4 regions of the Priestia sp. FSL W8-0524 genome follow, and region 4 is predicted to be linked to each of the others. Evidence: a T-box and tRNA genes for the amino acid it is inferred to sense, from the RefSeq annotation. Region 4 holds a T-box; the other regions hold tRNA genes.
What was found. A T-box is a leader RNA that pairs with one kind of tRNA and senses whether it is charged. The one in region 4 lies ahead of serS (serine--tRNA ligase), so its partner is inferred to be a tRNA-Ser.

Region 1: it encodes a tRNA-Ser, which carries the amino acid that the T-box ahead of serS (serine--tRNA ligase) is inferred to sense. The anticodon was not compared.
Region 2: it encodes a tRNA-Ser, which carries the amino acid that the T-box ahead of serS (serine--tRNA ligase) is inferred to sense. The anticodon was not compared.
Region 3: it encodes a tRNA-Ser, which carries the amino acid that the T-box ahead of serS (serine--tRNA ligase) is inferred to sense. The anticodon was not compared.

The regions. Positions count from the first base shown of each region.
Region 1 covers NZ_JBBOUG010000001.1:318,530-325,199, forward strand. Annotated here, with positions in the region: rRNA gene NST66_RS01615 (16S ribosomal RNA) at 1-414, shown strand, start outside; rRNA gene NST66_RS01620 (23S ribosomal RNA) at 673-3,608, shown strand; rRNA gene rrf (5S ribosomal RNA) at 3,672-3,787, shown strand; tRNA gene NST66_RS01630 (tRNA-Val) at 3,894-3,969, shown strand; tRNA gene NST66_RS01635 (tRNA-Thr) at 3,974-4,049, shown strand; tRNA gene NST66_RS01640 (tRNA-Tyr) at 4,058-4,141, shown strand; tRNA gene NST66_RS01645 (tRNA-Gln) at 4,148-4,222, shown strand; tRNA gene NST66_RS01650 (tRNA-Lys) at 4,227-4,299, shown strand; tRNA gene NST66_RS01655 (tRNA-Gly) at 4,309-4,383, shown strand; tRNA gene NST66_RS01660 (tRNA-Arg) at 4,390-4,466, shown strand; tRNA gene NST66_RS01665 (tRNA-Pro) at 4,471-4,547, shown strand; tRNA gene NST66_RS01670 (tRNA-Ala) at 4,553-4,628, shown strand; tRNA gene NST66_RS01675 (tRNA-Met) at 4,659-4,735, shown strand; tRNA gene NST66_RS01680 (tRNA-Ser) at 4,763-4,855, shown strand; tRNA gene NST66_RS01685 (tRNA-Met) at 4,881-4,957, shown strand; tRNA gene NST66_RS01690 (tRNA-Asp) at 4,962-5,037, shown strand; tRNA gene NST66_RS01695 (tRNA-Phe) at 5,046-5,121, shown strand; tRNA gene NST66_RS01700 (tRNA-His) at 5,132-5,207, shown strand; tRNA gene NST66_RS01705 (tRNA-Gly) at 5,219-5,292, shown strand; tRNA gene NST66_RS01710 (tRNA-Ile) at 5,299-5,375, shown strand; tRNA gene NST66_RS01715 (tRNA-Asn) at 5,379-5,453, shown strand; tRNA gene NST66_RS01720 (tRNA-Glu) at 5,458-5,529, shown strand; gene NST66_RS01725 (M48 family metallopeptidase) at 5,739-6,670, shown strand, end outside.
Region 2 covers NZ_JBBOUG010000004.1:39,715-46,384, forward strand. Annotated here, with positions in the region: rRNA gene NST66_RS28515 (16S ribosomal RNA) at 1-934, shown strand, start outside; rRNA gene NST66_RS28520 (23S ribosomal RNA) at 1,160-4,095, shown strand; rRNA gene rrf (5S ribosomal RNA) at 4,159-4,274, shown strand; tRNA gene NST66_RS28530 (tRNA-Val) at 4,389-4,464, shown strand; tRNA gene NST66_RS28535 (tRNA-Gln) at 4,472-4,546, shown strand; tRNA gene NST66_RS28540 (tRNA-Lys) at 4,551-4,626, shown strand; tRNA gene NST66_RS28545 (tRNA-Leu) at 4,640-4,721, shown strand; tRNA gene NST66_RS28550 (tRNA-Gly) at 4,741-4,815, shown strand; tRNA gene NST66_RS28555 (tRNA-Cys) at 4,826-4,899, shown strand; tRNA gene NST66_RS28560 (tRNA-Leu) at 4,912-5,000, shown strand; tRNA gene NST66_RS28565 (tRNA-Arg) at 5,010-5,086, shown strand; tRNA gene NST66_RS28570 (tRNA-Pro) at 5,091-5,167, shown strand; tRNA gene NST66_RS28575 (tRNA-Ala) at 5,173-5,248, shown strand; tRNA gene NST66_RS28580 (tRNA-Met) at 5,279-5,355, shown strand; tRNA gene NST66_RS28585 (tRNA-Ser) at 5,383-5,475, shown strand; tRNA gene NST66_RS28590 (tRNA-Asp) at 5,490-5,565, shown strand; tRNA gene NST66_RS28595 (tRNA-Gly) at 5,580-5,653, shown strand; tRNA gene NST66_RS28600 (tRNA-Ile) at 5,666-5,739, shown strand; tRNA gene NST66_RS28605 (tRNA-Glu) at 5,782-5,853, shown strand.
Region 3 covers NZ_JBBOUG010000001.1:4,555,732-4,562,401, forward strand. Annotated here, with positions in the region: gene NST66_RS23760 (glucose-1-phosphate adenylyltransferase) at 1-913, opposite strand, end outside; gene glgB (1,4-alpha-glucan branching protein GlgB) at 864-2,825, opposite strand; tRNA gene NST66_RS23770 (tRNA-Glu) at 3,120-3,191, opposite strand; tRNA gene NST66_RS23775 (tRNA-Ser) at 3,212-3,302, opposite strand; tRNA gene NST66_RS23780 (tRNA-Asn) at 3,306-3,380, opposite strand; tRNA gene NST66_RS23785 (tRNA-Ile) at 3,384-3,460, opposite strand; tRNA gene NST66_RS23790 (tRNA-Gly) at 3,467-3,540, opposite strand; tRNA gene NST66_RS23795 (tRNA-His) at 3,552-3,627, opposite strand; tRNA gene NST66_RS23800 (tRNA-Phe) at 3,638-3,713, opposite strand; tRNA gene NST66_RS23805 (tRNA-Asp) at 3,722-3,797, opposite strand; tRNA gene NST66_RS23810 (tRNA-Met) at 3,802-3,878, opposite strand; tRNA gene NST66_RS23815 (tRNA-Ser) at 3,904-3,996, opposite strand; tRNA gene NST66_RS23820 (tRNA-Met) at 4,024-4,100, opposite strand; tRNA gene NST66_RS23825 (tRNA-Ala) at 4,131-4,206, opposite strand; tRNA gene NST66_RS23830 (tRNA-Pro) at 4,212-4,288, opposite strand; tRNA gene NST66_RS23835 (tRNA-Arg) at 4,293-4,369, opposite strand; tRNA gene NST66_RS23840 (tRNA-Leu) at 4,379-4,467, opposite strand; tRNA gene NST66_RS23845 (tRNA-Gly) at 4,482-4,556, opposite strand; tRNA gene NST66_RS23850 (tRNA-Leu) at 4,580-4,661, opposite strand; tRNA gene NST66_RS23855 (tRNA-Lys) at 4,676-4,751, opposite strand; tRNA gene NST66_RS23860 (tRNA-Thr) at 4,760-4,835, opposite strand; tRNA gene NST66_RS23865 (tRNA-Val) at 4,865-4,937, opposite strand; rRNA gene rrf (5S ribosomal RNA) at 4,947-5,062, opposite strand; rRNA gene NST66_RS23875 (23S ribosomal RNA) at 5,172-6,670, opposite strand, start outside.
Region 4 covers NZ_JBBOUG010000001.1:4,945,908-4,952,577, forward strand. Annotated here, with positions in the region: gene NST66_RS25795 (YaaC family protein) at 1-621, opposite strand, end outside; gene guaB (IMP dehydrogenase) at 738-2,204, shown strand; gene NST66_RS25805 (serine hydrolase) at 2,355-3,710, shown strand; gene pdxS (pyridoxal 5'-phosphate synthase lyase subunit PdxS) at 3,901-4,788, shown strand; gene pdxT (pyridoxal 5'-phosphate synthase glutaminase subunit PdxT) at 4,810-5,397, shown strand; T-box leader at 5,455-5,667, shown strand; gene serS (serine--tRNA ligase) at 5,720-6,670, shown strand, end outside.

The DNA of each region.
Region 1 (6,670 bases), 4.6 Mb from region 4:
CCAGCATTTAGTTGGGCACTCTAAGGTGACTGCCGGTGACAAACCGGAGGAAGGTGGGGATGACGTCAAATCATCATGCCCCTTATGACCTGGGCTACACACGTGCTACAATGGATGGTACAAAGGGCTGCAAGACCGCGAGGTCAAGCCAATCCCATAAAACCATTCTCAGTTCGGATTGTAGGCTGCAACTCGCCTACATGAAGCTGGAATCGCTAGTAATCGCGGATCAGCATGCCGCGGTGAATACGTTCCCGGGCCTTGTACACACCGCCCGTCACACCACGAGAGTTTGTAACACCCGAAGTCGGTGGAGTAACCGTAAGGAGCTAGCCGCCTAAGGTGGGACAGATGATTGGGGTGAAGTCGTAACAAGGTAGCCGTATCGGAAGGTGCGGCTGGATCACCTCCTTTCTAAGGATTTTTACATGACGTACGTTTTGACACTTTGTTCAGTTTTGAGAGTTCAATCTCTCATTAATAATTGCGCCTGCGATTACTCGGCGCAAACCTGCACGTAGATATCACAGTGATGTTCATCATGATGTGATTGAAGTCAGTTGTTTTGTTCTTTGAAAACTAGATAACAGTAATTGCTGAGGAAAAGTGAAACTTTTCTTTAATCAAACCAATAAATAACACAACTTTATGTTGTACCATTTATTCGCTAATGGTTAAGTTAGAAAGGGCGCACGGTGAATGCCTTGGCACTAGGAGCCGATGAAGGACGGGACTAACACCGATATGCTTCGGGGAGCTGTAAGTGAGCTTTGATCCGGAGATTTCCGAATGGGGAAACCCACTGTTCGTAATGGAACAGTATCTTTATCTGAATACATAGGATATTGAAGGCAGACCCGGGGAACTGAAACATCTAAGTACCCGGAGGAAGAGAAAGCAAATGCGATTTCCTGAGTAGCGGCGAGCGAAACGGAATTAGCCCAAACCAAGAGGCTTGCCTCTTGGGGTTGTAGGACACTCTATACGGAGTTACAAAGGAACGAAGTAAATGAAGCGACCTGGAAAGGTCCGTCGAAGAAGGTAACAACCCTGTAGTTGAAACTTCGTTCCCTCTTGAGTGGATCCTGAGTACGGCGGAACACGTGAAATTCCGTCGGAAGCTGGGAGGACCATCTCCCAAGGCTAAATACTACCTAGTGACCGATAGTGAACCAGTACCGTGAGGGAAAGGTGAAAAGCACCCCGGAAGGGGAGTGAAAGAGATCCTGAAACCGTGTGCCTACAAGTAGTCAGAGCCCGTTAACGGGTGATGGCGTGCCTTTTGTAGAATGAACCGGCGAGTTACGATCCCATGCAAGGTTAAGCTGATAAGGCGGAGCCGTAGCGAAAGCGAGTCTGAATAGGGCGTTTAGTATGTGGTTGTAGACCCGAAACCAGGTGATCTACCCATGTCCAGGGTGAAGTTCAGGTAACACTGAATGGAGGCCCGAACCCACGCACGTTGAAAAGTGCGGGGATGAGGTGTGGGTAGCGGAGAAATTCCAATCGAACCTGGAGATAGCTGGTTCTCTCCGAAATAGCTTTAGGGCTAGCCTCATGTTGTAAGAGTCTTGGAGGTAGAGCACTGATTGGACTAGGGGCCCCCAACGGGTTACCGAATTCAGTCAAACTCCGAATGCCAAAGACTTATCCATGGGAGTCAGACTGCGAGTGATAAGATCCGTAGTCAAAAGGGAAACAGCCCAGACCACCAGCTAAGGTCCCCAAGTATACGTTAAGTGGAAAAGGATGTGGAGTTGCTTAGACAACCAGGATGTTGGCTTAGAAGCAGCCACCATTTAAAGAGTGCGTAATAGCTCACTGGTCGAGTGACTCTGCGCCGAAAATGTACCGGGGCTAAACGTATCACCGAAGCTGTGGATTGACATCTTTGATGTCAGTGGTAGGAGAGCGTTCTAAGTGCAGCGAAGTCAGACCGTAAGGACTGGTGGAGCGCTTAGAAGTGAGAATGCCGGTATGAGTAGCGAAAGACAAGTGAGAATCTTGTCCACCGAATGCCTAAGGTTTCCTGAGGAAGGCTCGTCCGCTCAGGGTTAGTCGGGACCTAAGCCGAGGCTGAAAAGCGTAGGCGATGGCCAACAGGTTGATATTCCTGTACCACCTCCCCGCCGTTTGAGTAATGGGGGGACGCAGTAGGATAGGGTAAGCGCGCTGCTGGATATGCGCGTTCAAGCAGTTAGGCTGATGAGTAGGCAAATCCGCTCATCATAAAGGCTGAGCTGTGATGACGAGGGAATTATAGTACCGAAGTTCCTGATTCCACACTGCCAAGAAAAGCCTCTAGCGAGGCGGGAGGTGCCCGTACCGCAAACCGACACAGGTAGGCGAGGAGAGAATCCTAAGGTGATCGAGAGAACTCTCGTTAAGGAACTCGGCAAAATGACCCCGTAACTTCGGGAGAAGGGGTGCTCTGGTAGGGTGTATAGCCCGAGAGAGCCGCAGTGAATAGGCCCAGGCGACTGTTTAGCAAAAACACAGGTCTCTGCGAAGCCGCAAGGCGAAGTATAGGGGCTGACGCCTGCCCGGTGCTGGAAGGTTAAGAGGAGGGGTTATCCTTTGGGAGAAGCTCTGAATCGAAGCCCCAGTAAACGGCGGCCGTAACTATAACGGTCCTAAGGTAGCGAAATTCCTTGTCGGGTAAGTTCCGACCCGCACGAAAGGCGTAACGATCTGGGCACTGTCTCAACGAGAGACTCGGTGAAATTATAGTACCTGTGAAGATGCAGGTTACCCGCGACAGGACGGAAAGACCCCGTGGAGCTTTACTGTAGCCTGATATTGAATTTTGGTACAGCTTGTACAGGATAGGTAGGAGCCTGAGAAGCCGGAGCGCTAGCTTCGGTGGAGGCGTCGGTGGGATACTACCCTGGCTGTATTGAAATTCTAACCCGCGGCCCTGATCGGGCCGGGAGACAGTGTCAGGTGGGCAGTTTGACTGGGGCGGTCGCCTCCTAAAATGTAACGGAGGCGCCCAAAGGTTCCCTCAGAATGGTTGGAAATCATTCGTAGAGTGTAAAGGCACAAGGGAGCTTGACTGCGAGACCTACAAGTCGAGCAGGGACGAAAGTCGGGCTTAGTGATCCGGTGGTTCCGCATGGAAGGGCCATCGCTCAACGGATAAAAGCTACCCCGGGGATAACAGGCTTATCTCCCCCAAGAGTCCACATCGACGGGGAGGTTTGGCACCTCGATGTCGGCTCATCGCATCCTGGGGCTGTAGTCGGTCCCAAGGGTTGGGCTGTTCGCCCATTAAAGCGGTACGCGAGCTGGGTTCAGAACGTCGTGAGACAGTTCGGTCCCTATCCGTCGTGGGCGTAGGAAATTTGAGAGGAGCTGTCCTTAGTACGAGAGGACCGGGATGGACACACCGCTGGTGTACCAGTTGTCTTGCCAAAGGCATCGCTGGGTAGCTATGTGTGGACGGGATAAGTGCTGAAAGCATCTAAGCATGAAGCCCCCCTCAAGATGAGATTTCCCATAGCGCAAGCTAGTAAGATCCCTGAAAGATGATCAGGTTGATAGGTCAGAGGTGGAAGCGTGGCGACATGTGTAGCTGACTGATACTAATCGATCGAGGACTTAACCAAACTTTTAAAAGCGTAAGCTTTACTCAGCAAATTGTTATCTAGTTTTGAGAGAGCAATCTCTTGTCTGGTGGCGATAGCGAAGAGGTCACACCCGTTCCCATACCGAACACGGAAGTTAAGCTCTTTAGCGCCAATGGTAGTTGGGACTTTGTCCCTGTGAGAGTAGGACGTTGCCAGGCAATGAATAAGACCCCTTTTTATGCTCTTGTAAAAGAGTCTAGGGGTTTTTTATTTGGCTCATTTGTAAAAAACTTATATACACATTTAATGTTGTGTATGATATTTGGAGGATTAGCTCAGCTGGGAGAGCACCTGCCTTACAAGCAGGGGGTCGGCGGTTCGATCCCGTCATCCTCCACCACCGTGCCGGTGTAGCTCAACTGGTAGAGCAACTGACTTGTAATCAGTAGGTTGGGGGTTCAAGTCCTCTTGCCGGCACCATTTATATCGGAGGGGTAGCGAAGTGGCTAAACGCGGCGGACTGTAAATCCGCTCCTTCGGGTTCGGCAGTTCGAATCTGCCCCCCTCCACCATTTTATTGGGCTATCGCCAAGCGGTAAGGCAACGGATTTTGATTCCGTCATGCGTTGGTTCGAATCCAGCTAGCCCAGCCATAGAGAGCCATTAGCTCAGTTGGTAGAGCATCTGACTTTTAATCAGAGGGTCGAAGGTTCGAGTCCTTCATGGCTCATTTTAATAAGCGGAAGTAGTTCAGTGGTAGAACACCACCTTGCCAAGGTGGGGGTCGCGAGTTCGAACCTCGTCTTCCGCTCCATATAAAGCGCCCGTAGCTCAATTGGATAGAGCGTTTGACTACGGATCAAAAGGTTAGGGGTTCGACTCCTCTCGGGCGCGCCATAAACGGGAAGTAGCTCAGCTTGGTAGAGCACTTGGTTTGGGACCAAGGGGTCGCAGGTTCGAATCCTGTCTTCCCGACCATTTATGGGGCCTTAGCTCAGCTGGGAGAGCGCCTGCCTTGCACGCAGGAGGTCAGCGGTTCGATCCCGCTAGGCTCCACCAATGAAATTAAATAATTGTAACGAATAATATGGCGGTGTAGCTCAGCTGGCTAGAGCGTACGGTTCATACCCGTGAGGTCGTGGGTTCGACTCCCTCCGCCGCTACCATATAAGTTACATTTGTTATAAATATACGGAGGAATACCCAAGTCCGGCTGAAGGGATCGGTCTTGAAAACCGACAGGGGTGTTAAAGCCCGCGGGGGTTCGAATCCCTCTTCCTCCGCCATTTATTTATATCATATTCATATCATCGCGGGGTGGAGCAGTTCGGTAGCTCGTCGGGCTCATAACCCGAAGGTCGCAGGTTCAAATCCTGTCCCCGCAACCAAAGTGGTCCCGTGGTGTAGCGGTTAACATGCCTGCCTGTCACGCAGGAGATCGCGGGTTCGATTCCCGTCGGGACCGCCATTTTGTTTGGCTCGGTAGCTCAGTTGGTAGAGCAAAGGACTGAAAATCCTTGTGTCGGCGGTTCGATTCCGTCCCGAGCCACCATTTTAAGACGGCGATTGTGGCGAAGTGGTTAACGCACCGGATTGTGGTTCCGGCATTCGTGGGTTCGATTCCCATCAGTCGCCCCATCTTAAGTAACGCGGGTGTAGTTTAGTGGTAAAACCTCAGCCTTCCAAGCTGATGTCGTGAGTTCGATTCTCATCACCCGCTCCAAATAATGGGCCTATAGCTCAGCTGGTTAGAGCGCACGCCTGATAAGCGTGAGGTCGGTGGTTCGAGTCCACTTAGGCCCACCATATTCCACAGTAGCTCAGTGGTAGAGCTATCGGCTGTTAACCGATCGGTCGTAGGTTCGAGTCCTACCTGTGGAGCCATACTGGCCCGTTGGTCAAGCGGTTAAGACACCGCCCTTTCACGGCGGTAACACGGGTTCGAATCCCGTACGGGTCATCTCAAAAGCAGTTTGCATATGCAAACTGCTTTTTTTGTTTGTAAACAGAGTTTAGACAAAAGAATAAACTCTGTTTTTCGTTTTTCTATGATTTTCTCTTCACAATTTGCATTTCCTATAGCACATCTCTAAACGCTTGTTCTAAATTTCGAAAAAAAACCTACAATAGTAATAACAGAATACTGTTTGTACAAAAGGAGGGGAATGCGTGAAAAAAATTGTTTTGTGGTCCATCGGAGTTTTTCTTGTGTATGCAGCTTGTATATGGGTGTATTTATTTTATATAAGTGACACCTCTATTCCACAATCATTAAAAGGTACCAGCGTGGATCCGGCTACGTTTATGAATGCAAGAGAACTTATGTTAACCGAAAAATATTCAAAGATTAGAGATGCGCTCTTTTTTATCCGAATTCCATATGAGTGGTTAGGGTTTATTTTAATTTTAGTGTTAGGTGTGTCTAAGAAAGTGAATAAGTGGTCTAAAGACGTCAGTCGTTTCAGTCTTCTCCAAACTGCTATTTATGTATTTTGGTTATCTGTTCTGCTGCTGATCTACTCTTTTCCTATGGACTGGATTAGCTATAAGCTTTCAACGGCTTACCATATTACGACGCAACCTTTCCAAGGATGGATGAAAGATCTTTTTACAGATTTTTGGGTGAACTATGCCACGATGTTTTTAGTGATTGCTGTGTTGTATGCATTCATTCGTAAGTTTTCAAAAAGATGGTGGCTGTATGCGTGGCTAGTATCTATTCCATTTACGCTATTTTTGACGTTTATTCAACCAGTGGTTATCGATCCGTTATATAACGATTTTTATCCATTAAAGAATAAAGAGCTGGAGACGAAAATTTTGCATTTAGCAGATGAAGCTCATATACCTGCTAAGCATGTATATGAAGTAAACATGTCTGAAAAAACGAACTCTCTCAATGCATATGTAACGGGAATAGGTTCTAATTCAAGAATTGTGTTATGGGATACTACTCTTAATAAATTGACGGAACGTGAAATTTTGTTTATCATGGCGCACGAAATGGGTCACTATGTGAAGAAACATATTTATGTAGGGATTGCTTCAGCCTTAGTTTTATCGATTGTAGGTTTATGGCTAACGAAACATTTAGCTAGCTT
Region 2 (6,670 bases), on a different contig from region 4:
CCCACGGCTCAACCGTGGAGGGTCATTGGAAACTGGGGAACTTGAGTGCAGAAGAGAAAAGCGGAATTCCACGTGTAGCGGTGAAATGCGTAGAGATGTGGAGGAACACCAGTGGCGAAGGCGGCTTTTTGGTCTGTAACTGACGCTGAGGCGCGAAAGCGTGGGGAGCAAACAGGATTAGATACCCTGGTAGTCCACGCCGTAAACGATGAGTGCTAAGTGTTAGAGGGTTTCCGCCCTTTAGTGCTGCAGCTAACGCATTAAGCACTCCGCCTGGGGAGTACGGTCGCAAGACTGAAACTCAAAGGAATTGACGGGGGCCCGCACAAGCGGTGGAGCATGTGGTTTAATTCGAAGCAACGCGAAGAACCTTACCAGGTCTTGACATCCTCTGACAACTCTAGAGATAGAGCGTTCCCCTTCGGGGGACAGAGTGACAGGTGGTGCATGGTTGTCGTCAGCTCGTGTCGTGAGATGTTGGGTTAAGTCCCGCAACGAGCGCAACCCTTGATCTTAGTTGCCAGCATTTAGTTGGGCACTCTAAGGTGACTGCCGGTGACAAACCGGAGGAAGGTGGGGATGACGTCAAATCATCATGCCCCTTATGACCTGGGCTACACACGTGCTACAATGGATGGTACAAAGGGCTGCAAGACCGCGAGGTCAAGCCAATCCCATAAAACCATTCTCAGTTCGGATTGTAGGCTGCAACTCGCCTACATGAAGCTGGAATCGCTAGTAATCGCGGATCAGCATGCCGCGGTGAATACGTTCCCGGGCCTTGTACACACCGCCCGTCACACCACGAGAGTTTGTAACACCCGAAGTCGGTGGAGTAACCGTAAGGAGCTAGCCGCCTAAGGTGGGACAGATGATTGGGGTGAAGTCGTAACAAGGTAGCCGTATCGGAAGGTGCGGCTGGATCACCTCCTTTCTAAGGATTTTTACATGACGTACGTTTTGACACTTTGTTCAGTTTTGAGAGTTCAATCTCTCAATTATAGAAAGCATACTACTTTCTTCTTATTAGATAAGAAGAATTTTGGTTGCGATTGTTCTTTGAAAACTAGATAACAGTAATTGCTGAGGAAAAGTGAAACTTTTCTTTAATCAAACCAATAAATAACACAACTTTATGTTGTACCATTTATTCGCTAATGGTTAAGTTAGAAAGGGCGCACGGTGAATGCCTTGGCACTAGGAGCCGATGAAGGACGGGACTAACACCGATATGCTTCGGGGAGCTGTAAGTGAGCTTTGATCCGGAGATTTCCGAATGGGGAAACCCACTGTTCGTAATGGAACAGTATCTTTATCTGAATACATAGGATATTGAAGGCAGACCCGGGGAACTGAAACATCTAAGTACCCGGAGGAAGAGAAAGCAAATGCGATTTCCTGAGTAGCGGCGAGCGAAACGGAATTAGCCCAAACCAAGAGGCTTGCCTCTTGGGGTTGTAGGACACTCTATACGGAGTTACAAAGGAACGAAGTAAATGAAGCGACCTGGAAAGGTCCGTCGAAGAAGGTAACAACCCTGTAGTTGAAACTTCGTTCCCTCTTGAGTGGATCCTGAGTACGGCGGAACACGTGAAATTCCGTCGGAAGCTGGGAGGACCATCTCCCAAGGCTAAATACTACCTAGTGACCGATAGTGAACCAGTACCGTGAGGGAAAGGTGAAAAGCACCCCGGAAGGGGAGTGAAAGAGATCCTGAAACCGTGTGCCTACAAGTAGTCAGAGCCCGTTAATGGGTGATGGCGTGCCTTTTGTAGAATGAACCGGCGAGTTACGATCCCATGCAAGGTTAAGCTGATAAGGCGGAGCCGTAGCGAAAGCGAGTCTGAATAGGGCGTTTAGTATGTGGTTGTAGACCCGAAACCAGGTGATCTACCCATGTCCAGGGTGAAGTTCAGGTAACACTGAATGGAGGCCCGAACCCACGCACGTTGAAAAGTGCGGGGATGAGGTGTGGGTAGCGGAGAAATTCCAATCGAACCTGGAGATAGCTGGTTCTCTCCGAAATAGCTTTAGGGCTAGCCTCATGTTGTGAGAGTCTTGGAGGTAGAGCACTGATTGGACTAGGGGCCCCCAACGGGTTACCGAATTCAGTCAAACTCCGAATGCCAAAGACTTATCCATGGGAGTCAGACTGCGAGTGATAAGATCCGTAGTCAAAAGGGAAACAGCCCAGACCACCAGCTAAGGTCCCCAAGTATACGTTAAGTGGAAAAGGATGTGGAGTTGCTTAGACAACCAGGATGTTGGCTTAGAAGCAGCCACCATTTAAAGAGTGCGTAATAGCTCACTGGTCGAGTGACTCTGCGCCGAAAATGTACCGGGGCTAAACGTATCACCGAAGCTGTGGATTGACATCTTTGATGTCAGTGGTAGGAGAGCGTTCTAAGTGCAGCGAAGTCAGACCGTAAGGACTGGTGGAGCGCTTAGAAGTGAGAATGCCGGTATGAGTAGCGAAAGACAAGTGAGAATCTTGTCCACCGAATGCCTAAGGTTTCCTGAGGAAGGCTCGTCCGCTCAGGGTTAGTCGGGACCTAAGCCGAGGCTGAAAAGCGTAGGCGATGGCCAACAGGTTGATATTCCTGTACCACCTCCCCGCCGTTTGAGTAATGGGGGGACGCAGTAGGATAGGGTAAGCGCGCTGCTGGATATGCGCGTTCAAGCAGTTAGGCTGATGAGTAGGCAAATCCGCTCATCATAAAGGCTGAGCTGTGATGACGAGGGAATTATAGTACCGAAGTTCCTGATTCCACACTGCCAAGAAAAGCCTCTAGCGAGGCGGGAGGTGCCCGTACCGCAAACCGACACAGGTAGGCGAGGAGAGAATCCTAAGGTGATCGAGAGAACTCTCGTTAAGGAACTCGGCAAAATGACCCCGTAACTTCGGGAGAAGGGGTGCTCTGGTAGGGTGTATAGCCCGAGAGAGCCGCAGTGAATAGGCCCAGGCGACTGTTTAGCAAAAACACAGGTCTCTGCGAAGCCGCAAGGCGAAGTATAGGGGCTGACGCCTGCCCGGTGCTGGAAGGTTAAGAGGAGGGGTTATCCTTTGGGAGAAGCTCTGAATCGAAGCCCCAGTAAACGGCGGCCGTAACTATAACGGTCCTAAGGTAGCGAAATTCCTTGTCGGGTAAGTTCCGACCCGCACGAAAGGCGTAACGATCTGGGCACTGTCTCAACGAGAGACTCGGTGAAATTATAGTACCTGTGAAGATGCAGGTTACCCGCGACAGGACGGAAAGACCCCGTGGAGCTTTACTGTAGCCTGATATTGAATTTTGGTACAGCTTGTACAGGATAGGTAGGAGCCTGAGAAGCCGGAGCGCTAGCTTCGGTGGAGGCGTCGGTGGGATACTACCCTGGCTGTATTGAAATTCTAACCCGCGGCCCTGATCGGGCCGGGAGACAGTGTCAGGTGGGCAGTTTGACTGGGGCGGTCGCCTCCTAAAATGTAACGGAGGCGCCCAAAGGTTCCCTCAGAATGGTTGGAAATCATTCGTAGAGTGTAAAGGCACAAGGGAGCTTGACTGCGAGACCTACAAGTCGAGCAGGGACGAAAGTCGGGCTTAGTGATCCGGTGGTTCCGCATGGAAGGGCCATCGCTCAACGGATAAAAGCTACCCCGGGGATAACAGGCTTATCTCCCCCAAGAGTCCACATCGACGGGGAGGTTTGGCACCTCGATGTCGGCTCATCGCATCCTGGGGCTGTAGTCGGTCCCAAGGGTTGGGCTGTTCGCCCATTAAAGCGGTACGCGAGCTGGGTTCAGAACGTCGTGAGACAGTTCGGTCCCTATCCGTCGTGGGCGTAGGAAATTTGAGAGGAGCTGTCCTTAGTACGAGAGGACCGGGATGGACACACCGCTGGTGTACCAGTTGTCTTGCCAAAGGCATCGCTGGGTAGCTATGTGTGGACGGGATAAGTGCTGAAAGCATCTAAGCATGAAGCCCCCCTCAAGATGAGATTTCCCATAGCGCAAGCTAGTAAGATCCCTGAAAGATGATCAGGTTGATAGGTCAGAGGTGGAAGCGTGGCGACATGTGTAGCTGACTGATACTAATCGATCGAGGACTTAACCAAACTTTTAAAAGCGTAAGCTTTACTCAGCAAATTGTTATCTAGTTTTGAGAGAGCAATCTCTTGTCTGGTGGCGATAGCGAAGAGGTCACACCCGTTCCCATACCGAACACGGAAGTTAAGCTCTTTAGCGCCAATGGTAGTTGGGACTTTGTCCCTGTGAGAGTAGGACGTTGCCAGGCAATGAATAAAACCCCTTATGAGTCTCTTGTAAAGAGCATAGGGGTTTTTTATTTGAAATAGTTTATTATGAGTATTTAAAGTAACGCTTATTAACGCGCTTATATAGATTCTTTGGAGGATTAGCTCAGCTGGGAGACCCCCTGCCTTACAAGCAGGGGGTCGGCGGTTCGATCCCGTCATCCTCCACCATCTTTATTGGGCTATCGCCAAGCGGTAAGGCAACGGATTTTGATTCCGTCATGCGTTGGTTCGAATCCAGCTAGCCCAGCCATAGAGAGCCATTAGCTCAGTTGGTAGAGCATCTGACTTTTAATCAGAGGGTCGAAGGTTCGAGTCCTTCATGGCTCACCAGTTATATTTACACGCGGGTGTGGCGGAATTGGCAGACGCGCTAGACTTAGGATCTAGTGTCTTATGACGTGGGGGTTCAAGTCCCTTCACCCGCATCTTAATTTAGATAAATTCGCGGAAGTAGTTCAGTGGTAGAACACCACCTTGCCAAGGTGGGGGTCGCGAGTTCGAACCTCGTCTTCCGCTCCATATATATATTGGCGGCATAGCCAAGTGGTAAGGCCAAGGTCTGCAAAACCTTTATCACCGGTTCAAATCCGGTTGCCGCCTCCACGTATAAGTCCTGCCGGGGTGGTGGAATTGGCAGACACACAGGACTTAAAATCCTGCGGTAGGTGACTACCGTGCCGGTTCAAGTCCGGCCCTCGGCACCATTTTAATAAGCGCCCGTAGCTCAATTGGATAGAGCGTTTGACTACGGATCAAAAGGTTAGGGGTTCGACTCCTCTCGGGCGCGCCATAAACGGGAAGTAGCTCAGCTTGGTAGAGCACTTGGTTTGGGACCAAGGGGTCGCAGGTTCGAATCCTGTCTTCCCGACCATTTATGGGGCCTTAGCTCAGCTGGGAGAGCGCCTGCCTTGCACGCAGGAGGTCAGCGGTTCGATCCCGCTAGGCTCCACCAATGAAATTAAATAATTGTAACGAATAATATGGCGGTGTAGCTCAGCTGGCTAGAGCGTACGGTTCATACCCGTGAGGTCGTGGGTTCGACTCCCTCCGCCGCTACCATATAAGTTACATTTGTTATAAATATACGGAGGAATACCCAAGTCCGGCTGAAGGGATCGGTCTTGAAAACCGACAGGGGTGTTAAAGCCCGCGGGGGTTCGAATCCCTCTTCCTCCGCCATTATTTTCTATTTTGGTCCCGTGGTGTAGCGGTTAACATGCCTGCCTGTCACGCAGGAGATCGCGGGTTCGAATCCCGTCGGGACCGCCATCTTAAGAAAATATGCGGGTGTAGTTTAGTGGTAAAACCTCAGCCTTCCAAGCTGATGTCGTGAGTTCGATTCTCATCACCCGCTCCAAATCCAAGTAAAGGGCCTATAGCTCAGCTGGTTAGAGCGCACGCCTGATAAGCGTGAGGTCGGTGGTTCGAGTCCACTTAGGCCCATCATGTTTTATAGTAATTGAATTTAACTTATAAATTGATACTGGCCCGTTGGTCAAGCGGTTAAGACACCGCCCTTTCACGGCGGTAACACGGGTTCGAATCCCGTACGGGTCATCAAAAAAGCAGTTTGCATTTGCAAACTGCTTTTTTATTCCTATTAAATAAAATTAGGAGGAGATTGAATAAGAAAAGCGAAATAAGCTGTGGTAGCTTCTGCCGTAGGTTTAGTTATTTTTAGTTAGCGCCTCCATTAGCTCTACCGAATTTAGGAGGTTCTTCTGGATCAGCAGAAGCTGCTGATGTTGAAGGAGACGTAACGGAAAAAGCGTTCTTTGAATCTGCTCAATAGTACAATGTGATGGTACTGGGTCTTTAGAGGATGATTCGAACAAACAGGTGATGACCAAAAAACGGTCAACTTTCATAGACCTTAACCGAATGGACTCTTCTGTAACGAGAAACAATGTTTAAAGATCTCCACCACTTTATGTATTAATAACTTAAAACCTTAAATAAAATATTCTCCTTAATATAAATGCCTTTATAAAAGTTGTGCTAATCTCTTTTCTTAATTGCTGAAAAGTTGTATCTAATCCCCCATTGTGTGTAAAACAAAAGTTAAATTCCTTACAGAGCGTTTCTCTGCACGTTAAAGACATATAATTTAATGTTTTTTATTAATAAATGCTGTAATTAAATAATCTCTGCATAAATTTAGACCTTTCTTCTTATAACATTAATTTAATAGGGAATATAATATCAATTTCCTATGTATTGTTCATGACATAGTTATTTGGCTAATGTTTAAAACACTAAGGAAATACTTCTATACATTTAATAAATATATAAAAGGAAAGTTCGTAAAAGTATACTTTTACGAACTTTCCTTTTATATAAGAAATCTACTGTTTTTATCGTTCGTTTAAGTAAG
Region 3 (6,670 bases), 390 kb from region 4:
CGACAACGCACCCTTCATTTACTAATGACTCCACCACGCAGGCGTTTGGCGCAATATATTGAGGAGGCTGATTAGGGTTAACAGAGTATACTTTCCATGAAGAGTCAAATAAATTAAGCTCGTCTTTATCACATAACAAATCCATATTCGCTTCCCATAAGCTTTTTACAGTTCCTACATCTTTCCAATAACCTTGGAATGGATATGCAATTAGCTTTTTCTTTTCATCTAGTAAAAGCGGAATAACATCTTTACCAAAATCATGGCTTGAGTATGGATTGCGTGCATCCATTTCTAAATATTCTTTTAAAATACTCCATTTAAAAATATAAATCCCCATAGAAGCTAGATTATTTTTAGGACGCTGTGGCTTTTCATCGAACTCCATTACATCTAGGTCACTATTTGTATTTAAAATACCAAAACGGCTCGCTTCTTCCCAAGGTACTTCAATAACAGAAATCGTTACATCTGCTTCTTTGTTTATATGATAATCAAGCATATTTTCATAGTTCATTTTATAAATGTGATCACCTGATAGAATCAGTACGTACTCAGGATCATATTGTGTCAAATAGTTTAAATTTTCATAAATAGCGCTAGCCGTGCCTTTATACCACTTTACTCCATCTGACTCCGCGTATGGAGGCAATACTGTGACGCCACCATTCCGTCGGTCCAAATCCCAAGCGCTTCCAATTCCAATGTATGAATTGAGAACTAGCGGTTGATATTGTGTTAATACACCCACTGTTTCAATACCTGAATTTGTACAATTACTTAAAGCAAAATCAATAATTCGATACTTACCACCAAATGGTACAGCTGGCTTTGCTAGATTTTTTGTAAGCGAACTTAGCCGACTACCTTTTCCTCCTGCCAATAACATCGCTACGCATTTCTTTTTTAACATGTTGTTTTCTCTCCCCTCGTTTTCTCTTTGCTCGTAGTATACTAATGCCAAACGGCGGAATATTCATTTCAATGCAAAAAGGTTGACCGTGAAACGATTCATCCACTGATTTTAATGCCTTTTTATTTACAATGCCTGAACCGCCGTACACTTCGTCATCACTGTTAATAACTTCAATGTACTCTGTCTCAACTGGAACTCCAACTTTGTAAGAATGATATGGATGCTCAGAAAAATTGCTAACAACTATAAAAATCTCCTGATTTTCTTTCGACTTGCGAATAAAGGAGAAAATTTGTTGATGATGATTGTTAACATCAATCCATTCAAATCCATCTGGATTATGGTCTAATTCATATAAAGGCTTGCTTCTTTTATAAATCTTGATGAGATCCTTCATATATCCGTTAAGATTGCGATGCATGTCAAAGTCATAAAGCATCCAGTCTAACTCTTCTAAATCTTTCCACTCATCAAATTGGCCAAACTCTCCGCCCATAAATAAAAGCTTTTTTCCAGGGTGTGCAAAGAAATATCCATATAGCAGTCGAAGCTGTGCAAACTTGCGCCAGTAATCACCTGGCATCTTATTAAGCAATGATTTTTTCCCATGTACGACTTCATCATGAGAAAGCGGCAAAATAAAGTTTTCGTTAAACGCATACATTAGTGAAAAGGTCATTTTATCGTGAAGATAGGGACGTCTTTCCACTCCAGCTTCCATGTACGTTAAAACGTCATTCATCCATCCCATGTTCCACTTATAATTAAAGCCTAAACCGCCCTCATACGTAGGTGCTGTAACAAGGGGCCAATCCGTTGAATCTTCTGCCATCATTAATATCGTTTCATCAGATTTAAAAACAGCTTCATTCAATTTTTTTAAGAAGCTGACAGCTCCATCATTTACTGCTTTTCCAGAAGAATTTTGCCAATAAAGCATATTAGCTACAGCATCTACTCGAAATCCATCTATGTGGAAGTACTCCAACCAAAACAAAGCGTTCGAAATGAGAAAACTTTGTACTTCAGGCTTGCCTAAATCGAAATTAGCTGTTCCCCAAACATAGTTTTCACGGTCGGGTTCTTTTTTGTATTCATAAGTAGGTTCTCCATCGAACATATACAGACCATGTTCATCCTTACAAAAATGCCCGGGTACCCAGTCTAAAAGAACGCCTATATTATTTTGATGACACTCATCTATAAAGTTCATCAACTCTTTAGGTGTACCGTATCGACTGGTAGCAGAATAGTATCCAGTTCCTTGATATCCCCAGGATCGGTCGAGCGGATGCTCAATGACTGGTAATAACTCAATATGTGTAAAACCTTGTTCAGCAATATAAGGAATAAGCTCCTGTGCTAATTCACTGTATGTATAAAGGCTGCCATCTTCATGAGTCCTCCAAGACCCTGCATGCAGCTCGTAAATACACAGTGGTCTTTCATATATATTTTGCTGTTTTTTCTTTCTACGCCAATATTGGTCGTTCCATTTGTACCCATCCAATGAGTAAACAATAGACGCAGTGTTTGGACGCACTTCACTGAAGAAAGCGTATGGATCTGCTTTTAATTTTTTTTGATTGCTTTGTGTGATGATTTCATATTTATAAATAGTCCCTTGTTCTAATTCAGGGATAAATGTCATCCAAATACCTTCTTCATTAACTTTAACCATTGAATGTTGAAAACCGTTCCATTTATTAAAATCACCTACAACGCTTACACCCTTTGCATGAGGTGCCCACACGCAAAATCGTACGCCTTCAATTCCTTCTACCGTTACCTGATGCGCACCGAAAATAGAGTAACTGCGAAATAAGTTTCCTTCGTGATACAAATGAACATCAAATTCAGTAGGCTGAACCGCTAGATTCACTTTTGCCACCCCTTTAACTTCAAACATAATATACGCACATAATATACGCTTCTTACCACTCATTCCCTTTTATAGTAAAAACATAAACCTTTTCTACAAATATAATAGAATAAATGTTCTTTAAAATTACTCTTTATTCCATACTCTTCATACTTTATTACTTTATGAATAATTCCATATGATATAGGGAAAATCCTGCTTAAAACTTACTTTTTATTCTGAAAATTCATGGTAATTATTCCTAACTATTATTCCTGTTTACTTAATCTTTAAAAAAGCGCAAATAAAAAAAGGTTTGCATATATGCAAACCTTTTTAAGATGACCCGTACGGGATTCGAACCCGTGTTACCGCCGTGAAAGGGCGGTGTCTTAACCGCTTGACCAACGGGCCATATTTAAATTTAAAACGACTGGCGGAGAAGGAGGGATTTGAACCCTCGCGCCGCTTACACGACCTACACCCTTAGCAGGGGCGCCTCTTCAGCCACTTGAGTACTTCTCCGTATGGCTCCACAGGTAGGACTCGAACCTACGACCGATCGGTTAACAGCCGATAGCTCTACCACTGAGCTACTGTGGAATATGGTGGGCCTAAGTGGACTCGAACCACCGACCTCACGCTTATCAGGCGTGCGCTCTAACCAGCTGAGCTATAGGCCCATTATTTGGAGCGGGTGATGAGAATCGAACTCACGACATCAGCTTGGAAGGCTGAGGTTTTACCACTAAACTACACCCGCGTTACTTAAGATGGGGCGACTGATGGGAATCGAACCCACGAATGCCGGAACCACAATCCGGTGCGTTAACCACTTCGCCACAATCGCCGTCTTAAAATGGTGGCTCGGGACGGAATCGAACCGCCGACACAAGGATTTTCAGTCCTTTGCTCTACCAACTGAGCTACCGAGCCAAACAAAATGGCGGTCCCGACGGGAATCGAACCCGCGATCTCCTGCGTGACAGGCAGGCATGTTAACCGCTACACCACGGGACCACTTTGGTTGCGGGGACAGGATTTGAACCTGCGACCTTCGGGTTATGAGCCCGACGAGCTACCGAACTGCTCCACCCCGCGATGATATGAATATGATATAAATAAATGGCGGAGGAAGAGGGATTCGAACCCCCGCGGGCTTTAACACCCCTGTCGGTTTTCAAGACCGATCCCTTCAGCCGGACTTGGGTATTCCTCCGTATATTTATAACAAATGTAACTTATATGGTAGCGGCGGAGGGAGTCGAACCCACGACCTCACGGGTATGAACCGTACGCTCTAGCCAGCTGAGCTACACCGCCATATTATTCGTTACAATTATTTAATTTCATTGGTGGAGCCTAGCGGGATCGAACCGCTGACCTCCTGCGTGCAAGGCAGGCGCTCTCCCAGCTGAGCTAAGGCCCCATAAATGGTCGGGAAGACAGGATTCGAACCTGCGACCCCTTGGTCCCAAACCAAGTGCTCTACCAAGCTGAGCTACTTCCCGTTTATGGCGCGCCCGAGAGGAGTCGAACCCCTAACCTTTTGATCCGTAGTCAAACGCTCTATCCAATTGAGCTACGGGCGCTTATTAAAATGGTGCCGAGGGCCGGACTTGAACCGGCACGGTAGTCACCTACCGCAGGATTTTAAGTCCTGTGTGTCTGCCAATTCCACCACCCCGGCAGGACTTATATACGTGGAGCGGAAGACGAGGTTCGAACTCGCGACCCCCACCTTGGCAAGGTGGTGTTCTACCACTGAACTACTTCCGCGCATATATGAAATTAAGTAAAGATGCGGGTGAAGGGACTTGAACCCCCACGTCGTAAGACACTAGATCCTAAGTCTAGCGCGTCTGCCAATTCCGCCACACCCGCGTGTGAATATTAAATGGTGAGCCATGAAGGACTCGAACCTTCGACCCTCTGATTAAAAGTCAGATGCTCTACCAACTGAGCTAATGGCTCGAAAAAAATGGTGCCGGCAAGAGGACTTGAACCCCCAACCTACTGATTACAAGTCAGTTGCTCTACCAATTGAGCTACACCGGCGTGCAATCTCTGACTTAAATAGTCGATGATGGAGGATGACGGGATCGAACCGCCGACCCCCTGCTTGTAAGGCAGGTGCTCTCCCAGCTGAGCTAATCCTCCGATATAAAAGCCTGGCAACGTCCTACTCTCACAGGGACAAAGTCCCAACTACCATTGGCGCTAAAGAGCTTAACTTCCGTGTTCGGTATGGGAACGGGTGTGACCTCTTCGCTATCGCCACCAGACATATTATATTATACACTATTATATAAAGAAAGCAATACTTTTTTTCGAAAGATTTATTCTTTCAAAACTAGATAACAGTTTGCTGAGTAAAGCTTACACTTTTAAAGTTTGGTTAAGTCCTCGATCGATTAGTATCAGTCAGCTACACATGTCGCCACGCTTCCACCTCTGACCTATCAACCTGATCATCTTTCAGGGATCTTACTAGCTTGCGCTATGGGAAATCTCATCTTGAGGGGGGCTTCATGCTTAGATGCTTTCAGCACTTATCCCGTCCACACATAGCTACCCAGCGATGCCTTTGGCAAGACAACTGGTACACCAGCGGTGTGTCCATCCCGGTCCTCTCGTACTAAGGACAGCTCCTCTCAAATTTCCTACGCCCACGACGGATAGGGACCGAACTGTCTCACGACGTTCTGAACCCAGCTCGCGTACCGCTTTAATGGGCGAACAGCCCAACCCTTGGGACCGACTACAGCCCCAGGATGCGATGAGCCGACATCGAGGTGCCAAACCTCCCCGTCGATGTGGACTCTTGGGGGAGATAAGCCTGTTATCCCCGGGGTAGCTTTTATCCGTTGAGCGATGGCCCTTCCATGCGGAACCACCGGATCACTAAGCCCGACTTTCGTCCCTGCTCGACTTGTAGGTCTCGCAGTCAAGCTCCCTTGTGCCTTTACACTCTACGAATGATTTCCAACCATTCTGAGGGAACCTTTGGGCGCCTCCGTTACATTTTAGGAGGCGACCGCCCCAGTCAAACTGCCCACCTGACACTGTCTCCCGGCCCGATCAGGGCCGCGGGTTAGAATTTCAATACAGCCAGGGTAGTATCCCACCGACGCCTCCACCGAAGCTAGCGCTCCGGCTTCTCAGGCTCCTACCTATCCTGTACAAGCTGTACCAAAATTCAATATCAGGCTACAGTAAAGCTCCACGGGGTCTTTCCGTCCTGTCGCGGGTAACCTGCATCTTCACAGGTACTATAATTTCACCGAGTCTCTCGTTGAGACAGTGCCCAGATCGTTACGCCTTTCGTGCGGGTCGGAACTTACCCGACAAGGAATTTCGCTACCTTAGGACCGTTATAGTTACGGCCGCCGTTTACTGGGGCTTCGATTCAGAGCTTCTCCCAAAGGATAACCCCTCCTCTTAACCTTCCAGCACCGGGCAGGCGTCAGCCCCTATACTTCGCCTTGCGGCTTCGCAGAGACCTGTGTTTTTGCTAAACAGTCGCCTGGGCCTATTCACTGCGGCTCTCTCGGGCTATACACCCTACCAGAGCACCCCTTCTCCCGAAGTTACGGGGTCATTTTGCCGAGTTCCTTAACGAGAGTTCTCTCGATCACCTTAGGATTCTCTCCTCGCCTACCTGTGTCGGTTTGCGGTACGGGCACCTCCCGCCTCGCTAGAGGCTTTTCTTGGCAGTGTGGAATCAGGAACTTCGGTACTATAATTCCCTCGTCATCACAGCTCAGCCTTTATGATGAGCGGATTTGCCTACTCATCAGCCTAACTGCTTGAACGCGCATATCCAGCAGCGCGCTTACCCTATCCTACTGCGTCCCCCCATTACTCAAACGGCGGGGAGGTGGTACAGGAAT
Region 4 (6,670 bases):
CTCTTTTAAAAAAGAATAGAGTCTTTCGTGATTCATATGATAACACCTTGTAACTTGTTCAGGAATAGGCAAAGAGGTAGCTGGAAGCGATCCAATAGTTGTTAAATGGGAAGATGGCCTCGTACCCAAATTTAAAAATAATGTATCTAATTCAGGTACACAAGACAACAGATAATTCATTGTATATTTACTACCTTCTAGTTGTTTCACATGAAACAATTCTTCTCCTACTTGTGAAAATAAACCGCTTTTTTGAATCTTAACTTCATCATCTAAAAAATCATAACTTTGTTTTTTTCTTTTTCGTGTTGATACTCCATGTGCTAACACCGCCGTATTTTCGGGATATACGGGGTTTTGTGTTAACAAACAAGCTTTTAACAGCTGTGACATTCCATAAAATAATAAAACGGGTTGAACTGATACAGGAGATTGTGCCGCAACTTGATAATAATTTTTACTGTGTTCCAAATAATAAATAAATGGGTAACTGTTTTTAAAACTATGTTGCTCTGCATCGCTATAATTCAATTTTTGATAGCGCTTTTTTAAAAAGTCTTGTACAAAAGGAACGGAGAAAAATAAATTGTAGGACGTCCAAACATCATTAAATTTATGCAACTAAATCACCTTTTCTTTTTATTAGAATTATCTGATATCTAGTGAAGTTATTGACAGGTACATATCTGCTTGTTAATCTACTAATAATATTCTGTCGTTTAAAGGAGGATTCTATAATGTGGGAAAGCAAATTTTCTAAAGAAGGCTTAACATTTGATGACGTTTTACTGGTGCCAGCAAAATCTGAGGTACTACCTAAAGACGTTGATATGAGTGTTGAACTAACAAAAACATTAAAATTAAAGGTGCCGTTCATCAGTGCAGGAATGGATACAGTTACAGAAGCTGAAATGGCTATTGCGATGGCTAGACAAGGTGGTTTGGGTATCATTCACAAAAACATGTCGATTGAACAGCAAGCAGAACAAGTTGATAAAGTAAAACGTTCTGAAAGTGGTGTTATCACGGATCCTTTCTTTTTAACTCCTGAAAACCAAGTATTTGCTGCTGAACACTTAATGGGCAAATATCGTATCTCAGGTGTGCCGATTGTCAACAACGAAGAAGAACAAAAACTAGTTGGAATCCTTACAAACCGTGACTTGCGTTTCATCCAAGATTATTCAATGCAAATTGCTGATGTAATGACAAAAGAAGAATTAGTTACTGCTCCAGTAGGAACGACTTTAGAAGAAGCAGAGAAAATTCTACAGCAATACAAAATTGAAAAGTTACCTCTTGTAGATGACAATGGCGTATTAAAAGGCCTTATCACAATTAAAGACATTGAAAAAGTAATTGAGTTTCCAAATGCAGCTAAAGATCAACAAGGTCGATTATTAGTTGGAGCAGCTGTTGGCGTAACAGCTGATTCAAATGTTCGTATCGAAAAATTAGTACAAGCTGGCGTTGATGTTATCGTTATTGATACAGCGCATGGACATTCACAAGGCGTTTTAGATACAGTGCGCAGCATTCGCGAGGCATATCCAGAATTAAATATTATTGCTGGTAACGTAGCAACGGCTGAAGGTACAAAAGCATTAATTGAAGCTGGAGCAAACGTAGTAAAAGTAGGAATTGGACCTGGTTCAATTTGTACAACTCGTGTTGTCGCTGGTGTAGGCGTTCCACAAATTACGGCAGTATATGACTGTGCAACTGAAGCTCGTAAGCACGGGGTAGCTATTATTGCAGATGGCGGTATTAAGTACTCTGGAGATATCGTAAAAGCACTTGCAGCTGGTGGACATACAGTAATGCTAGGAAGCCTTCTAGCAGGAACGACAGAAAGCCCTGGCGAAACAGAAATCTACCAAGGAAGACGCTTTAAAGTGTATCGTGGAATGGGCTCTGTGGGAGCTATGGAAAAAGGAAGTAAAGATCGATACTTCCAAGAAGATAATAAAAAATTAGTTCCAGAAGGTATCGAAGGCCGTTTGCCTTACAAAGGACCTGTAGCAGATACTTTATATCAAATGATTGGTGGTTTACGCGCAGGAATGGGTTACTGTGGTTCAGCTAACTTAGAAGCGTTACGTGAACAGGCACAATTCATCCGTATGACTGGAGCAGGCTTAAGAGAAAGTCACCCACATGATGTACAAATTACAAAAGAATCTCCTAACTATTCTATGAGATAATCATGAATGTGTAAAAAACACGTTTCCTTAATAGGGAAACGTGTTTTTTATGTCATTAATCATGAATGTAACAGTACTTCTTTATCTATTTTTTTAAATTTTAGTATGATAAAATTACATTTATGTGAGTTTACGTTTGGAGGGTATAGAGTGAGAAACGCAGTACAGAAACAATTAATTTGTGTCATTGCTGTTATGTTAATGGCCAGCGTATTTTTTGTCTCTACACAAGCATCAGCTGCTTCTAAAACAGATGATATTGGCGTTGAAGCAGACGCAGCCATTTTAGTAGAGGCAAGTACGGGGAAAGTGCTATACGGGAAAAATACGGATGCTTTATTAGGTATTGCAAGCATGACAAAAATGATGACGGAATACCTAGTATTAGAATCCATAAAAGATAAGAAATTATCTTGGGATCAACGTGTGCCAGTTAGTAAATATGCAGCTAAAATTTCTCAGGATTATGGATTATCAAATGTACCATTAATCGAAAACCAAAAATATACGGTGAAAGAATTATATGATGCCATGGCTATTTATTCAGCTAATGGAGCAGCCATTGCTTTAGCTGAAGCTGTCAGTGGTTCTGAAGAAGGTTTCATTAAGTTAATGAATGAAACAGCAAAAAAATTAAATATGGGTGAATCAAAATTTGTCAATTCTACAGGTCTTTCTAATTCCTTGTTAAAAGGGATGTATCCAAAAGGAACAAAGGAAGAAGATGAGAACCTCCTATCTGCTCGGGCAGTTGCTACTCTTGCTTATCACTTGATTCATGATTATCCAGAATCTTTGGAAGTAGCCAAAACTCCTTCCAAGATGTTTAGACAAGGGCAACAAGGCGAAACAAAAATGAACAATTGGAATAAGATGCTCCCTGGTTTTTCAGCTGCATACAGCGGCGTAGACGGCTTAAAAACTGGTCATACAGATTTTGCAGGTCAATGTTTCACTGGAACTGCAGAGCGTAACGGGGTAAGATACATAACAGTTGTAATGAATGCCAAGGAAAACGGCAAGTCTACAGAAGCTGCTCGTTTTTCTCAAACGAAAAAGATATTGGATTATGCTTTTAGTCATTTTCAGTTAAAAGAAGTAGTGCCTGCTAACGGCGAGATTAAAGGGCATGAAACAATTGATGTTGCTAAAGGAAAATCAAAAGAAGCTTCCGTTTCTCCAAAGAATTCGGTAAAAATTATTACCGAAAAAGGTCAAAAAGATCATACTAAAATCAACTTTAAGTTAAACGATAAAGTTATGAACGATCAAAAAGTTGTTGCTCCTATTAAAAAAGGAGAAACAGTTGCTTATGTAAGTGCAACAAACAGCAATCTTAAAGATCTAGGCTATGTAGGAGGCCAAACTACAGATAGCATGACGCCGGTCGTGACAAACGAATCTGTTGAAAAAGCTGGATGGTTCTCTCTCGCTATCCGCAGTATTGGTAACTTCTTCAGCGATATTTGGATGAATGCTGCAAATACAGTGAATAACTGGTTTTAATGATAACTCAAGAGAAAGAAGAGATACTACAAGGGAGTATCTCTTTTTTTTATTTTTAGATTTGTTTGTATATAATCTATAAATTAGATAGGAATTTTCCGAAAAATACGGTAAAATAGACACTAAGTTTTGAATTTTGTATATACACTAAAAATTATTGTGAAACACTTGATACAGGAGGAAGACAAACATGAATAACATTACAGGTACTGATCGTGTAAAACGAGGAATGGCGGAAATGCAAAAAGGTGGCGTTATCATGGACGTGATCAACGCAGAGCAAGCAAAAATTGCAGAAGCAGCAGGCGCTGTTGCCGTTATGGCATTAGAGCGTGTTCCAGCTGATATCCGTGCAGCAGGCGGCGTGTCTCGTATGGCAGACCCAACAATTGTTGAAGAAGTGATGAATGCTGTGTCCATTCCAGTTATGGCAAAAGCTCGTATTGGCCATATTGTTGAAGCACGCGTGCTAGAAGCGATGGGTGTAGACTACATCGATGAAAGTGAAGTGTTGACTCCAGCTGATGAGGAGTTTCATTTAAATAAAAATACATTTACGGTTCCATTTGTGTGCGGTTGTCGTGATCTTGGTGAAGCATCCCGCCGTATTGCTGAAGGAGCTGCAATGCTTCGTACAAAAGGCGAACCAGGGACAGGAAACATCGTGGAAGCAGTGCGTCATATGCGCCAAGTAAACGCTCAAGTACGTAAAGTTGTGGGCATGGACGAAGATGAGTTAATGACAGAGGCAAAACTATTAGGCGCGCCTTATGAGTTATTACTGCAAATTAAACGTGAAGGTCGCCTACCGGTTGTAAACTTTGCAGCGGGCGGTGTAGCAACACCAGCAGACGCAGCGTTAATGATGCAGCTTGGAGCAGACGGTGTGTTCGTTGGTTCAGGAATCTTTAAATCCGACAACCCTGAAAAATTTGCTCGAGCAATCGTTGAGGCAACAACGCATTATCAAGATTATGAACTCATTGCAAACTTGTCAAAAGGATTAGGAAGTGCAATGAAAGGGATTGAAATTTCATCATTATTACCAGAAAACCGCATGCAAGAGCGTGGATGGTAATTTAAAGGGAGTTTTGACAAAATGGTAAAAGTAGGCGTGTTAGGATTACAAGGTGCCTTTCGCGAGCATGCACAAGCATTAGAAGCAGCAGGCGCTGAAGCCATTATCATTAAAAAAGTTGAACAGCTAGACGAAATAGATGGTTTAATCCTACCGGGCGGCGAAAGCACAGCGATGCGTCGTCTGATTGACAAGTATGACTTTATGGAACCTCTTCGCCAGTTTGCACAAGCAGGTAAACCGGTGTTTGGTACGTGTGCGGGTTTAATTTTACTTGCAGGACAAGTTGTTGACCGTGAAGAGCCCCATTTAGGTGTTATGGATATTACGGTAGCTCGAAATTCATTTGGGCGCCAACGAGATAGCTTTGAAGCTGCTCTAAATATTAAAGATATTGGTGAAGATTTTATAGGCGTATTTATCCGTGCTCCGCATATTGTAGAAGTAGGAGAAAACGTTGAAGTCTTGGCAATGCATAACGACCGAATTGTTGCAGCAAGACAAGGTCAATTCTTGGGATGTTCGTTTCATCCAGAATTAACAGATGATGCTCGCATGGCTCAGTATTTTGTAGCAATGGTTGAAGAAGCTTCGAAAAAACCTGTATAAATGAATTGCATCTTGTAAAGACTTGTAGTACATTATGATTAATAAAAATGATATTGGTATAAAGCGTTGATAGGAAATAGTAATAAGATTTTTGATTTCAAGAGAGTCGATGGCTGGTGTGAATCGATAATCAATTCTTATGAATCCGTCCTGGAGCAAGCTGTCGAAAAAGTAGTAGGCAGTTTCGGTTCATCCGTTATCTGGTTTAAGAGGAAGGCTTATTTTAGCTTTCAATTAGGGTGGCAACGCGGGTAAACTCTCGTCCCTTTCACAGGGATGAGAGTTTTTATTTTGCCCTTTTATACTAAAGGAGGTACTCAGTATGTTAGATTTAAAATTTTTACGTGCTAATTTTAATGAAGTAAAAGAAAAGCTCAAGTTTCGTGGTGAGGACTTAACGGACTTAGGTCGCTTTGAAGAGTTAGATGCAAAACGCCGTGAGCTAATTGCTCAAACAGAAGAGTTAAAAAGCAAGCGAAATGAAGTATCACAGCAAATTGCACAATTGAAACGTGAAAAACAAGATGCTGATCATTTAATCGTTGAAATGCGTGAAGTAGGAGACCGCGTAAAGCAATTGGATGAAGAGCTTCGCAGCGTTGAAGAAGAGTTAGAGCTATTGCTGCTTTCAATTCCTAACGTTCCACATGAAAGTACGCCTGTAGGTGAAACTGAAGATGATAACGTAGAAGTTCGCAAATGGGGAGAAATTAAACAATTTGATTTTGAACCAAAACCGCATTGGGATTTAGGAACAGATTTAAATATTTTAGATTTTGAAAGAGCTTCGAAAGTAACGGGAAGCCGCTTTGTATTTTATAAAGGGTTAGGTGCAAGATTAGAACGTGCTCTTATTAACTTTATGATGGATTTACATATGGATGAGCATGGTTATGAAGAAATCCTTCCTCCATATATGGTGAATCGTACAAGTATGACAGGAACAGGGCAGCTTCCTAAATTTGAAGAAGATGCATTTAAAATTAAAGAAGAAGATTATTTCTTAATTCCTACAGCTGAAGTACCAGTTACAAATTTACATCGTGATGAAATTTTAAGCGGAGATCAGCTTCCAATTGCTTATACAGCGTATAGTGCTTGCTTCCGCTCAGAAGCAGGCTCTGCAGGAAGAGATACACGTGGGCTTATTCGTCAGCATCAGTTTAATAAAGTAGAACTTGTTCGCTTTGTTAAGCCAGAAGATTCTTATGATGAATTAGAAAAATTAACGGGCCATGCTGAAAAGGTTCTTCAACTATTAGGTTTACCTTAC